3 regions of the uncultured Brevibacterium sp. genome follow, and region 3 is predicted to be linked to each of the others. Evidence: predicted binding sites of a transcription regulator. Region 3 holds the regulator's gene; each other region holds the start of a gene.
The links. The regulator HrcA, encoded in region 3, represses chaperone genes, less so after heat shock. The targets are predictions, from matches to a motif close to TTNGCACTCGNNNNNNNCGAGTGCNAA.

Region 1 (4,355 bases), on a different contig from region 3:
CCTGCGCACGAGCCTGTTCCTGTTGTTTATTTGATCGGTGAATCATAAACGCGCCCACGAACGTCACCGCGAGCAAAACAAGAAACACGTAAAGCATTCAAACCCTTTCAGGGGATGAGACCTTAATTGAGTGCCACTATTATCGCGAATCACTCTGAGCACAAGCTGAGTTCTACCAGGTGTTTCACCGCTATTTGAGCGGGTAAGAGGTAAGCGAACGACGCCTTTGCCCGTGCGTACTTTCTAACTTGTGAGTTCAGCACAGCCCTTAATGATGGTGAGAACTCCACCCAGCATCGCTAAAGACAACATGACCACACGGGAAAACTGCACCGGAACCTTACGCGAACCGAAATCACCGACCACCTGGCCAACTAACAACGCGGCAACCACGCCGAGCCACACCTCGGGAGCCAACTGCGGCCACGCAGACTCCTCCAGGACTAGTTTGCTCGCAACCGACGCCATCCCAATCGTGATGAAAACCGGCTGGATGGATGCAGCGAAAGCGATCTGTTGCCACCGTGTCAGCACGGCGTAGGAACTCAAGAACGGCCCGCCCATGCCGGCCGACGCGTTCATGACCCCCGCACCGGCACCAAACAAGAATGCGTTGCGCGAACAAAACTTGATGGGGTCGAAGATTCGGCTCAAATACAGCGACGTAGCAAGAGAGCCCACAATCAACACACCGATGAACACGTGGAGCCAGGAGCTGGGCATACTGTTTGCGAGCAAGGCACCCGGGAACGTACCAGCAAGCGCGCCCGCGATGAGCACACCCGACTGCTTCCAGTGGACATTTCGCCACGTTCGAGCGAACACAATGACGGACGACAAAGCGCCCAAGATATTCACCAGCACAACGCCCGGAATTGGGGCGAGAACGAGAACAATGAATGGCCCGGAGACCAGCGCAAAACCCATGCCTGCCATCCGCTGTAAGAGTGCGCCCACAAAGGCGGTGCTACAGATCACAAAAATGGCAAGAGCCATTCGCCCACTGTAGCCCAATGTGGCCCTCTACCGAGCGGTAGAGGGCCACATCTGAGACGAGCGGTTACGGACTAGAAGTCCATGCCACCCATACCACCAGTTGGGTCAGCAGGAGCCGCAGGTGCAGGCTCAGGCTTGTCAGCCACAACTGCTTCGGTGGTGAGGAACAGACCTGCAATCGATGCAGCGTTCTGCAGTGCTGAACGCGTCACCTTAACAGGGTCGTTAATTCCTTCAGCAAGCAGGTCGACGTATTCGCCGGTTGCTGCGTTCAGGCCGTGGCCGTCTTCCAGACCGCGGACCTTTTCAGCTACGACGCCAGGCTCCAGACCTGCGTTCGTTGCAATCTGCTTGAGAGGAGCGTCAATAGCGACCTTCACAATGTTGGCACCGGTTGCTTCGTCACCTTCAAGCGACAGAGTGTCGAATGCCTTCTTGCCTGCCTGGATCAGAGCAACACCACCACCGGCGACGATACCTTCGTCAACGGCTGCCTTAGCGTTGCGGACAGCGTCCTCAATGCGGTGCTTACGTTCCTTGAGCTCAACCTCGGTAGCAGCCCCAGCCTTGATGACTGCGACACCACCAGCGAGCTTTGCCAGACGCTCCTGGAGCTTCTCGCGGTCGTAGTCGGAGTCGGAGTTTTCGATCTCCTGGCGGATCTGAGCTACGCGACCAGCAATCTCGTCGGAGTCTCCGGCACCTTCCACGATCGTGGTTTCGTCCTTGGTGACAACAACCTTGCGTGCGGTACCCAGAAGGTCCAGGGTCGCGTTTTCGAGCTTGAGGCCAACTTCTTCCGCAATGACCTGACCACCGGTGAGGATCGCGATGTCAGCCAGCTGAGCCTTGCGGCGGTCACCAAAGCCAGGAGCCTTAACAGCAACCGACTTGAAGGTTCCGCGGATCTTGTTCACAACCAGAACTGCGAGTGCTTCACCTTCGACGTCTTCTGCGATGATCAGCAGAGGCTTACCGGACTGCTGGATCTTCTCCAGAACCGGCAGAAGGTCCTTCACGTTCGAGATCTTGGAGTTGACGATCAGGATGTATGGGTCTTCGAGAACCGTTTCCTGACGCTCGGCGTCGGTGACGAAGTATCCGGAGATGTAGCCCTTGTCGAAGCGCATACCTTCAGTGAGCTCAAGCTCAAGACCAAAGGTGTTGGATTCTTCAACGGTGACAACGCCTTCTTTACCGACCTTGTCGATAGCTTCGGCGATCAGTTCACCAATTGCAGGGTCACCAGCCGAAATACCAGCGGTAGCAGCGATCTGCTCCTTGGTTTCGACGTCCTTAGCGGTTTCGAGAAGAACCTTGGTGACTGCTTCGACAGCCTTTTCGATTCCGCGCTTGAGGCTCAGTGGGTCAGCACCGGCTGCGACGTTACGCAGACCTTCACGAACCAGAGCCTGAGCGAGAACGGTAGCGGTAGTCGTACCGTCACCAGCGATGTCGTCAGTCTTCTTCGCTACTTCCTTAACCAGCTCGGCGCCGATCTTTTCGTAAGCGTCTTCGAGCTCGATTTCCTTAGCAATGGAGACACCGTCGTTGGTAATCGTCGGTGCGCCCCACTTCTTTTCCAGCACAACGTTGCGACCGCGAGGTCCCAGCGTCACCTTGACTGCATCAGCCAGGGTGTTCAAACCAGTCTCGAGGCCACGACGAGCTTCTTCGTCAAATGCAATGAGCTTTGCCATAGTGGCGAGCATCCTCCCTGTGCGGGTGGCTTATTTTCACGTCATACAGAGCCCGCGACGGCGGGGTTTATCTAACCGATTCCCTTCTTCGGTTTAACAAACCCTCATCTGCACTCAGTGCTTGCCACGTCTAGATTTAGCACTCTCCACCATCGAGTGCAAATACAGAACGCCTGAGGCGCCCGAAAGTCGATGAGAATCGCGTTTAGAGGGGCGTAACAGCTTCAGCCTGCGGGCCCTTGTCACCCTGTCCTACGTTGAACTCAACCTGCTGGCCTTCTTGCAGTGAACGGTATCCATCCATCTGGATCTCCGAGTAGTGCACGAAGATGTCTTGGTCGCTGTCGTCAACGGTGATAAACCCGTAGCCCTTTTCAGCGTTGAACCACTTGACCGTTCCCTGCGTCATTGTCATCTCCAACTGTGTATTGCTTCGCTGCGTACGTGTAGCACTCCCGATACTACAGAGGTTTAACCAATGTTTTTGCAGGTCGCAGCGTATTTATGCCCTGTTAGCTCCACACATTTGCGCCCATATATCCAAAGGAAATATCGCCAAAAACGCAAAACAACACAAAGACCCTAATTTCTCACGCAGATGCGACACATAGCGTCGATCCTCGTAGGAAAATGCACAGAAAAAATTTTTCAACACGGCGTGTGCAATAACCGCACATGACCCACGCGTTTATTCGCTAACGCCGGCTTCTTCACCGGACTGGTCACCAGCGCCACCGTCGGATCCACCATTAGACCCATCGCCAGCGTCGCTCCCATCACCGCCGCCACCGTCGGCTTCGCCACCGGACTGATCGCCACCGTCGGATCCACCACCGGACCGGTCACCAGCTCCACCGTCAGAGCCGTCAGGTTGGTCGTTTCCTCCACCACCGGAGTCACGACCAGCCCCGCCGGACCTGTCGCCAGAACGACCACCGGAGTCACGACCAGACCTGCTACGGGATTTGCCGCCAGAGCGATCACCAGAGTCGCGACCAGCCCCACCGGACCTGTCGCCAGAACGACCGCTGGATCCACTTCCAGATCCGCCACCTGTGCGACTATTGGCCACCCCGTCACTGTCTTCACCGGCATCCTCGCCAGATCCACTACTCGCCTCGTCAGAGGGCTCTTCCGAACCCGCGTTCTTGGCAATATCCGAGTTCAGCAAAAGCGTGATGTCGGTGCTGTATTCGGAGCTGGACTCGACTTCTTCTACTCCGATGAGTTCGGCCAGCTCTTTGGCTTCTTCCTCAAAGTCGTCCGCGTAGTACACCACCGACGTCGACGAAGCTGACCGTCCAGGCTCCGTCTTGACATCCTTCCACCCGGCGTCTTCGATCTTCTTTGCGATCTCTTTTTCAGCGCCGGTCACACCAGATGCGTTGAGCACCTGCACAGTGCCCGAGTGCTCCTTGACATCGACCGTAGTTTCGGTTGGTGCTGGTGTTTCGGTTTCGCTGTTTGCTGGCTCAGCCGTCTGTTCTTCGGGGTCAACGGCAGAAGAACCAATGATCCGCACTGCGCCGATCACGAGCACAAGAGCGACGACCGCCAGAACGGCAATAAGCGAAATCGCTGCCGTCTGACTCATACCACTCGATTGGCGACGGTGCGCTCCCTTTCGCCCCGAAGGAACGATGGAGTCGAATTCGTCTC
Region 2 (4,355 bases), on a different contig from region 3:
GAAGCTGAAGAAAACCGACCCGGACCGCATGGGTGTGGTCCTCTACGTCACGCTCGAAGTCCTGCGCCGGGTATCGATTCTGGCTCAACCAGTCATGCCGGAATCCACCAGCAAGGTCCTCACCCAGCTGGGAGTTCACGCGGACGCGCGGACGTTCAATGACCTCGGCCAATGGTTGCCAGCCGGAACGGAACTGCCCGCACCGGCACCCGTGTTCCCACGGTACGAAGCCCCGAACGAAGGTGACACCGGGACTGCAGGAGGCGCCAAGTAATGGCATCTCGTGCTGCTGGCGAATACCCACCGGTACCTGAACCACTCGCGGTTCCGGCCGTGGACACGCACACGCACCTGGACATGTGTACGGGCGCTCGCGGTCCCATCAAGTCCGGTGAGCCTGCTCCGGAGGTCGAGCCCGAAGAGGACGAAACGTTCCCACCATTGGACTTCTTCTATGACACCGCAATGGCCACTGGTGTGACCAGGGTGGTGCAAATCGGGTGCGAAATGGGTGCGGCCCGGTGGACGGCTCGCGTGGTGGAGGAGCAAGCGCAGGCTGGCCGCGACTGGATGTTGGGCGGGGTTGCGATCCACCCCAACGAAGCACCTCGGCTGGCGCGGGCCGGCATCTTGGAAGAGTCGCTGGACGAAATTGAAGAGCTGGTCACGTCCCATGAGCGCATGCGCGTAGTGGGGGAGACCGGGCTTGATTTCTTTCGCACGGATGCCGATTCCGCGCGCGATATGAAAGCGCAGGAAGAGTCGTTTAGGGCGCACATTGAGATCGCGCAGAGGAACGGGCTGACGCTCCAGATCCACGACCGTGAAGCACACGCGGATGTCTTCCGGGTTCTGCGTGACACAGGTGTTCCCGACCGCACCATTCTGCACTGCTTTTCCGGCGACGCTGACATGGCGAGGGAAGCGGGCAAGTTGGGGATCTTCTGCTCCTTCGCTGGCAACGTCACCTTTAAGAATGCGCACGGGTTGAGGGAAGCCGCCGAGGTCGTCCCGCCTGACCTGTTGCTGACAGAAACCGACGCGCCGTTTTTGACCCCGCACCCTCACCGAGGAAAGCCTGGCGGGCCGTATATGGTTGCGCATGTGGTGCGGACTCTTGCCCAGGTGCGCGGAGTCAGCGAAGAAGAGCTGGCCGAACGTGTTACCGCGAACGCAGTGCGTGCAGTCGGTCCGTGGGAGTTGAAACCCTGAGCTGAAAATTCGCTCAAGGCTTATGAAAAATTGGCACTCGAGTTGAAAGAGTGCCAACTGCGGAATAGAGTTTCAATTAGCACTTGGGCAATGCGAGTGCTAACCGTACGGTGAGGTGAGTGTCGCACTCGGCGGCACCTAGAGACACCGGCAAGATGCACTAAAACTTGATGCTGATTCGGCACCCGCGACGACGAACAACATTGAGCGAGCTTGCCCAAAGAGCACACAAAACACATCTCGACACAGACTCAAAAGGAGACTGTCACATGTCGGTAGCTATCAAGCCACTCGAAGACCGCATCGTAATCCGTCAGCTCGAAGCAGAACAGACCACTGCTTCCGGCCTGGTTATCCCAGACACCGCTAAGGAAAAGCCACAGGAAGGCGAAGTTGTCGCAGTTGGCCCCGGTCGCGTTGCAGACAACGGAAACCGTGTACCTGTTGACGTGAACGTCGGCGACAAGGTCATCTACTCCAAGTACGGCGGAACCGAAGTGAAGTACCAGGGTGCTGAATACCTGGTGCTCTCGGCTCGCGACGTTCTCGCAGTAATCGGCTAATCACACCTTCACGCACTCACACTCATTAGAAGGAAGTGAAAAATGGCTAAAACTTTGCAGTTCAATGACGACGCTCGCAAGGCACTTGAACGCGGTGTAAACGTTCTGGCTGACACCGTCAAAGTGACACTGGGCCCACGCGGTCGCAACGTTGTTCTTGACAAGCAGTGGGGCGCACCCACAATCACCAACGATGGTGTGACCATCGCACGTGAAGTCGAACTCAACGACCCATACGAAAACCTGGGCGCTCAGCTGGCAAAAGAAGTTGCCACCAAAACAAACGACGTTGCCGGTGACGGAACCACCACCGCAACCGTTTTGGCTCAGGCACTCGTACACGAAGGTCTGCGCAACGTCGCAGCCGGCGCAGCTCCTGGACAGCTGAAGGCTGGCGTTGAAGCAGCTGTTGACGCAGTTGAAGAACGCCTCAAGGAAATCGCTCGCGAAGTTGCTGACTCAAAAGAGATCGCACACGTTGCAGCGCTTTCAGCTCAGTCACCTGAAATCGGTGAACTGATCGCAGAAGCCTTCGACAAGGTTGGCAAAGACGGCGTCATCACGATCGACGAATCACAGGCGTCCTCGGTTGAGCTTGAGTTCACTGAAGGTATGCAGTTCGACAAGGGCTTCCTGTCGCCATACTTCGTGACCGACGCCGACCGTCAGGAAGCAGTTCTGTCAGACCCATACATCCTGATCCACCAGGGCAAGATCTCCAACATTCAGGATCTGCTCCCTGTTCTGGAAAAGGTGCAGCAGGCCGGCAAGCCACTGTTTATTGTTGCCGAGGACGTGGAAGGCGAAGCGCTGTCCACCCTGGTTGTCAACAAGATCCGTGGAATCCTCAACGTCGCCGCTGTGAAGGCTCCCGGATTCGGTGACCGTCGCAAGGCGATCCTTGAAGACCTCGCAATCCTCACCGGCGGACAGGTCATTACCGCTGACATGGGTATGAAGCTCGACCAGGTCACCCTGGACCAGCTGGGTACCGCCCGCACCATCACCGTCACCAAGGACAACACCACTGTTGTCGACGGTGGAGGATCGCAGGACGACGTTGACGCTCGCACCGCCCAGATCCGTGGCGAAATCGAGAACACTGACTCGTCATGGGACAAGGAGAAGCTGCAGGAACGTTTGGCCAAGCTGGCCGGCGGTGTTGCAGTGATCAAGGTGGGTGCCGCTACCGAGGTCGAACTCAAGGAACGTAAGCACCGTGTCGAAGACGCTGTTTCCGCTACCCGCGCAGCCATCGAAGAAGGCGTGGTCGCTGGTGGTGGATCCGCTCTGATCCACGCAGCTAAGGTCCTTGACGGCAACGACCTGGGCAAGGACCACGACGCTGCAACCGGTGTAAACATCGTTCGCCGTGCAATCGTTCAGCCACTGCGCCAGATTGCAGAAAACGCTGGACAGGACGGCTACGTCGTTGCATCGAAGGTTGCTGAACTGGAAGCAGGACAGGGATACAACGCCGCAACCGGCGAATACGGTGACCTGATCGCTCAGGGAATCATTGACCCAGTCAAGGTGACCCGTTCGGCACTGCGTAACGCTGCATCCATCGCAGCACTGGTTCTCACCACCGAAACGCTGGTCGTTGAGAAGCAGGAAGAAGACGACGAAGACGACAAGTAAACGTCACTTCTAGAAAATCGGGCCTCAAGCATCATGCTTGAGGCCCGATTTTTGTCTGCCGTCACTCACCCCGCATATGCACGTATATTTACATAAAGCTATGACATTACGGCGTTTCATTTTTACTGTTTGGGAGGAAAACACAATAGAGATAGAAAGACGAAACTGTGCTGTTTCTTGGTCGTGCTGTGGCGGGATTCGCCACCTCTGTCGCTCTCATAGCATCAGCGCTGGGCACCGTAGCCCACGCCACCCCAACTGACAATACCTACACCGCTTCATCTGCACCCGTCTGTGGCGCCGACGCCACCGGGCTTCGCGCAGACGTACCCAAAATCGGTAAACGCAACGTCGTTGAGACCGAACACGCTGACGCAGTTTCCATGTGCATTCGTGGCGGGAAAATGCACATGTTCTCCAAGGTCGACTGGGCGCCTTCCAATGGCAAATACGAGCACGCACGCGAACCAGCCAACGAACTGCTTTTCCACGTCAACGACACACTCAAGCAAGAAATACCTGCCAAAGGCTTCGAATTTACTCAGGCGGCAGGAAAACAAGCATGGATGATCCCACAAAACCAGGTCCAAGGAGGCCTCTGGGCAGGCTGGAACACCCAAGACATCGCTGAAAAGGATGTCAAAGGCGGCAAAGTCACCATGCAGCTGAACCAAAAGAAGTCCCAAGCACCAAAGGGTGCCAACGTCGAGGTGTTCCAGACCGGGTGGTCGGGGTCGGACCGAGTTTTCTCACTCACCGATCCCAAGCACTCCAGCTACGAACAGATCGCAAACGCTCACGTTCACGCTAACTGGGTGTTCACCCACCCAGGTGTCTACCGTCTTGTCTTTGAATCCAGCGCAGAAGTCAATGGCAAACCCGTCACAGGCGAGCAAGAATACGTCTTCGTCGTAGGTGACCTGAACAAAGCCGAACTTG
Region 3 (4,355 bases):
TGTCTCGGTCGTTCTTGGCTAGGGCCTGCACAAGAACTAGCCGAGGTCGTTGCTGGGGTTCCTCCGTCACCTCCGTGATGCTGAGCGTCAGGGACTCCGAGGTGCCCTCCTGGATGGTGCCCCGGAGGCGCACCCCAGTGCCGTCGATGAGTTCGAGTTCTTCTCCCGCACCCATGCGGCGCACGCGCACTGCGTGGCCGGCGACCTCGGGACCCACCGTGATGGTCCCGCTGGCACCCGCCAAGGGTGTCTCCGTGAGAAAAACCGGAAGTGTCACAGGTTAAACCGGTCGCGTAGACGGCTAAACGGTCCGCGGTGGGTGTTGCCCAGTTTGACGTCCGGGTTGGTTTCACCGCGCATGGTGGCGAGCTGTTCCAGGAGTTCGCGCTGTTTGGCGTCGAGCTTGGACGGCACTTCGACGTTAATAGTCACCAGCAGGTCGCCACGGGACGAGCGACGCAGACGCCCCACTCCCAAACCAGCCAGGGTCTCGATGGTTCCCACCTGCGTTCCCGGCGCGATTTCGAGTTCGCGTTCACCGTCAAACGTCTCAAGACTAATGGTGGTTCCCAGGGCTGCTGCGGTCATCGGAATCGTGACCGTGGCACGCAGGTCGTCGCCGTCGCGGGTAAAGACCGGGTGTTCGCGGATGGCCACTTCGAGGTGCAGGTCGCCAGCGGGACCTCCACCGGGTCCTACTTCACCGCGACCGGACAGCAGAATGCGGGTGCCGTCCTTCACACCGGCTGGGATCTTGACCGACAGGGTCTCTTCAGCACGCACGCGTCCGTCGCCGTTACACGACTGGCACGGGTCAGCAATGATGGTTCCGTAACCACCACAGTTGTTACATGGCTGGTTGGTGACCATCTGCCCCATGAGCGTGCGGGTCATCCGCTGCACGGAACCTTGTCCGTTACACAGCGAACAGGTCTGTGGCGAAGTCCCGGGGCGGGTTCCGTCGCCGTGGCACGTGTCGCACAGTTTGGCGGTCACTACCGAAACGTCTTCCGTTCCACCGAACACGGCGGTCTTCAAGTCGATCGACACGCCCACCAGCGCATCGCGACCTGGGCGTTTGCGCGACGCCGGCCCTGGTTGGGCACCTGCCCCACCGCCAAAGAAGGCGTCGAACAGGTCCGAGAAGCCACCGAACCCCGACGCTCCCGGCTGGCCGTATTCGCCACCACCGGCGTCGTAGTTGCGTCTCTTCTGCGGGTCAGACAGGACCTCATAGGCAACCGAGACCGCTTTGAACTCATCGTCGTGGCCGGGGTTGACGTCCGGGTGGTACTTACGTGCGAGCTTGCGGTAGGCCTTCTTAATTTCCTCAGCACTCGCGTCGCGGGCAACACCCAGGGTTTCGTAGTGATCGCTCACGTGTGTCCTCATCTAGTTGTGGGTTGAAAAATCTACTTGTCCAAAATGACCGTAATGTAGCGCGAAACCGCGCGCACGGCCGCAATCGTGGTGGGATAGTCCATGCGGGTGGGTCCCAGCACGGCCAGGGAGGCGCGGGAATCCTCAGTTCCGTAGTTGCTTGCAATGACCGAGGTGGTCGCCAGGGACTCCGGGTTTTCGTGCCCAATGCTCACGCTGACTCCATCGGCACTCATGTGGGCGAGGAGCTTGAGCAGAACCACCTGTTCTTCAAACGCCTCAAGGAGCGGGGCTACGTGTTCGTAGATCCCGCCCGAGGAGCGTGCCAGGTTGGCCGTTCCCGCCATCACCAACCGCTCTTGCCTGCGTCCCGAGGCCAACTCGGCAACGACCTCGGCGACGGTTGCCGCAGGGGCAGCCAGCGTTGCGGGGACGTCCAGAACCCGCAGGGCTGGTGCCACATCGTCGAGCGCCCGCCCGTCCAACACGCTGTTAAACAGGGTGCGCAAGGTGCCCAGTTCAAACTCGTCGATGCCCGTGCGCATCTCCACGATGCGCTGATCCACCTGACCGGAATCGGTGATGAAAACGACCAGCAGACGGTTGGCACCTAAGTCCACGAGCTCGAGGTGGCGGAACTTTTCGCGCGAACGCACCGGATACTGGATGACGGCGACCTGCGAAGTGAGGTCCGCCAGCAAGCGCACGGTGCGCTCCAGCATGTCTTCAATGTCGACGGGGTGGGACAGAATCCGCGAGATCGCACGACGCTCAGCAACCGAAAGTGGCTTGATTTCGTCGATCGTGTCAACGAACTTGCGGTAGCCCTTGTCGGTGGGAATGCGGCCGGCCGACGTGTGCGGTTGAGCAATGAGACCCTGTGCCTCTAACGCGGCCATGTCGTTGCGAATCGTGGCGGGTGAAACACCCAAGCTGTGGCGCTCCACCAGCGCTTTGGAGCCCACGGGTTCCTTGGTCGCAACGTAGTCTTCGACGATTGCGCGCAAGACACGACTTCGCCGATCGTCGTTCACGAATCCCCCTCCACTGGCACTCTAGGTCGTCGAGTGCCAATTCTACGCCGGGGTGACAGCGGAACCAAACGCCCTCTAGGGTAATGGGGTGATGAACTACGGATCAGACGTGTTATCCGGCGGGCCACGCTCCCACCGACGCCCCACCTCGCGGAAAGTCCCGGCTCAACGTGGCCTGGTCGTTGAAGAAGTGAGCACCGGGTTTGTTGGCGCAATTCTGGGAATCGAAAAAGCCCCCGGCGGATTCGCGGTCAGACTAGAAGATCGCAACGGTCACGTGCAAAGTTTCCCCCTGGGCCCAGGATTTTGGATCGACGGCAAACCAGTCGAACTCACCCGCCCCACGGCCACTGCACCTACCCGCCCGCAGCGGACCGCCTCGGGATCCGTAGCCGTTCCCGGTGCCCGCGCCCGCGTGGCACGCGGCTCTCGCATCTGGGTCGAAGGAAAACACGACGCACAACTCGTCGAAAAAATCTGGGGCGACGACCTGCGCATCGAAGGCGTGGTCGTCGAAGAACTGGGCGGACTGGACGACCTCGAAGAGAAACTGGCACAGTTCCAACCCGACTCTTCGCATCGCGTGGGCGTTCTGGCCGACCACATCGTGTCCGGGTCAAAGGAAACCCGCATCGCTCAACACGTGCAGGAACGGTTTGGGCCAGTTGTTCACGTGATTGGGCACTCGTTCATCGACATTTGGCAAGCCGTGAAACCACAGTGCGTGGGCATTCAAGGATGGCCCACCGTGCCACGCGGGGAGGACTGGAAAACAGGCGTGTGCCGCAGGCTGGGATGGCCCCACACCGAGCCGGGCGACACGGGACGCGCGTGGGCACACATTTTGTCGCGGGTGAACACGATCGCCGACCTAGACCACTCACTGTCCGGCCGAGTTGAAGAACTCATCGACTTTGTCACCGTTGACCCTTGAGCAGTAAATCTTGACACACATAACGGGATCCCTTTCTTCACATTCACGCGCATAAAGTAGATACTGAAATAGAGAACGTTCTTATCCTCTAGGAGAAAAATGACGAATCCCCACGGATCTGACGGCCCACCGAGCTTCGGTTCGAACCCAACCGGAGGTTTCGGGTCATCGCCTGCCTCCAACAACTCCAACGCCGAGGCACCAAAGGCTCCGGAAGCCCCCAAGGCTCCTGAAGCTCCCAAGTCGGCAGACGCTCCTGCGAATGGCGACGCGTACGGCGAGCCAAAACAGCAGCCAAAGTACGAACAGCCCACATACGAGAGCGCAAACCAGAGCGCACCGCAGTACGGAAACACTGGGCAGAGCCAGCCATACGGGAACACCGAGCAGGGTCAGCCATACCCACAGGCTCAGCCTGCGGATGCCGAGCTCCCCGAAAACGCATACGGACCAGGATCCGAATCCTACTGGAACTCCAGCAATGACGACCGCACCATGGGTCTCCTAGTACACATCTTGGGTATCCTCACCTGCGTAGTCGGACCTGCAATCCTGTACGTGATCAAGAAGGACGAATCACCGTTTGTGCGTCACCACGCAGCGCAGTCCCTCAACTTCCAAATCACGGTGCTGCTCGCGCACTTCGTCGCTGGAATTTTGTCGTTCATTGCAATTGGAGGGTTCCTCACACCGCTGATCTTCATTGGCTCACTGGTCTTTGAGCTCTTGGCACTTATGAAAGCCAAGGACGGCCAGGGCTACAAGATTCCTGTAGCAATCCCGATCTTCAAGTAAGCAATAGGTATTGCAGATTCAGCGCCTGTAGACCGTTTAGGGTGTACAGGCGCTTTACGTATCTAACGTGTCTACGAGTTCACGCACCATGTAATCGACCATGAGGCGACCGGAAAGCGTGGGCGAAAAATAGGTGCTGTCATCGTGCAAGTACCCCATGCGCACGAACCGTTCGATGAGGCTGCGAGCAGCGTGCGGTAGGGAGTCGAGCG

Region 1: groL (chaperonin GroEL) is a predicted target of HrcA. The motif match lies at 2,833-2,859, and genes of this name have one in related genera.
Region 2: groES (co-chaperone GroES) is a predicted target of HrcA. The motif match lies at 1,289-1,315, and genes of this name have one in related genera.

The regions. Positions count from the first base shown of each region.
Region 1 covers NZ_CAMIMF010000021.1:24,038-28,392, reverse strand. The annotation lists partial or broken gene Q0Q28_RS04395 (hypothetical protein) at 1-97, opposite strand, end outside; gene Q0Q28_RS04390 (sulfite exporter TauE/SafE family protein) at 244-996, opposite strand; gene groL (chaperonin GroEL) at 1,068-2,696, opposite strand; gene Q0Q28_RS04380 (cold-shock protein) at 2,902-3,105, opposite strand; gene Q0Q28_RS04375 (LytR C-terminal domain-containing protein) at 3,385-4,355, opposite strand, start outside.
Region 2 covers NZ_CAMIMF010000027.1:8,758-13,112, forward strand. The annotation lists gene metG (methionine--tRNA ligase) at 1-274, shown strand, start outside; gene Q0Q28_RS05010 (TatD family hydrolase) at 274-1,212, shown strand; gene groES (co-chaperone GroES) at 1,482-1,775, shown strand; gene groL (chaperonin GroEL) at 1,818-3,416, shown strand; gene Q0Q28_RS05025 (choice-of-anchor M domain-containing protein) at 3,584-4,355, shown strand, end outside.
Region 3 covers NZ_CAMIMF010000119.1:293-4,647, forward strand. The annotation lists partial or broken gene Q0Q28_RS10360 (RsmE family RNA methyltransferase) at 1-244, opposite strand, end outside; gene dnaJ (molecular chaperone DnaJ) at 274-1,380, opposite strand; gene hrcA (heat-inducible transcriptional repressor HrcA) at 1,413-2,414, opposite strand; gene Q0Q28_RS10375 (DUF3097 domain-containing protein) at 2,506-3,348, shown strand; gene Q0Q28_RS10380 (DUF4870 domain-containing protein) at 3,448-4,143, shown strand; partial or broken gene Q0Q28_RS10385 (coproporphyrinogen III oxidase) at 4,198-4,355, opposite strand, start outside.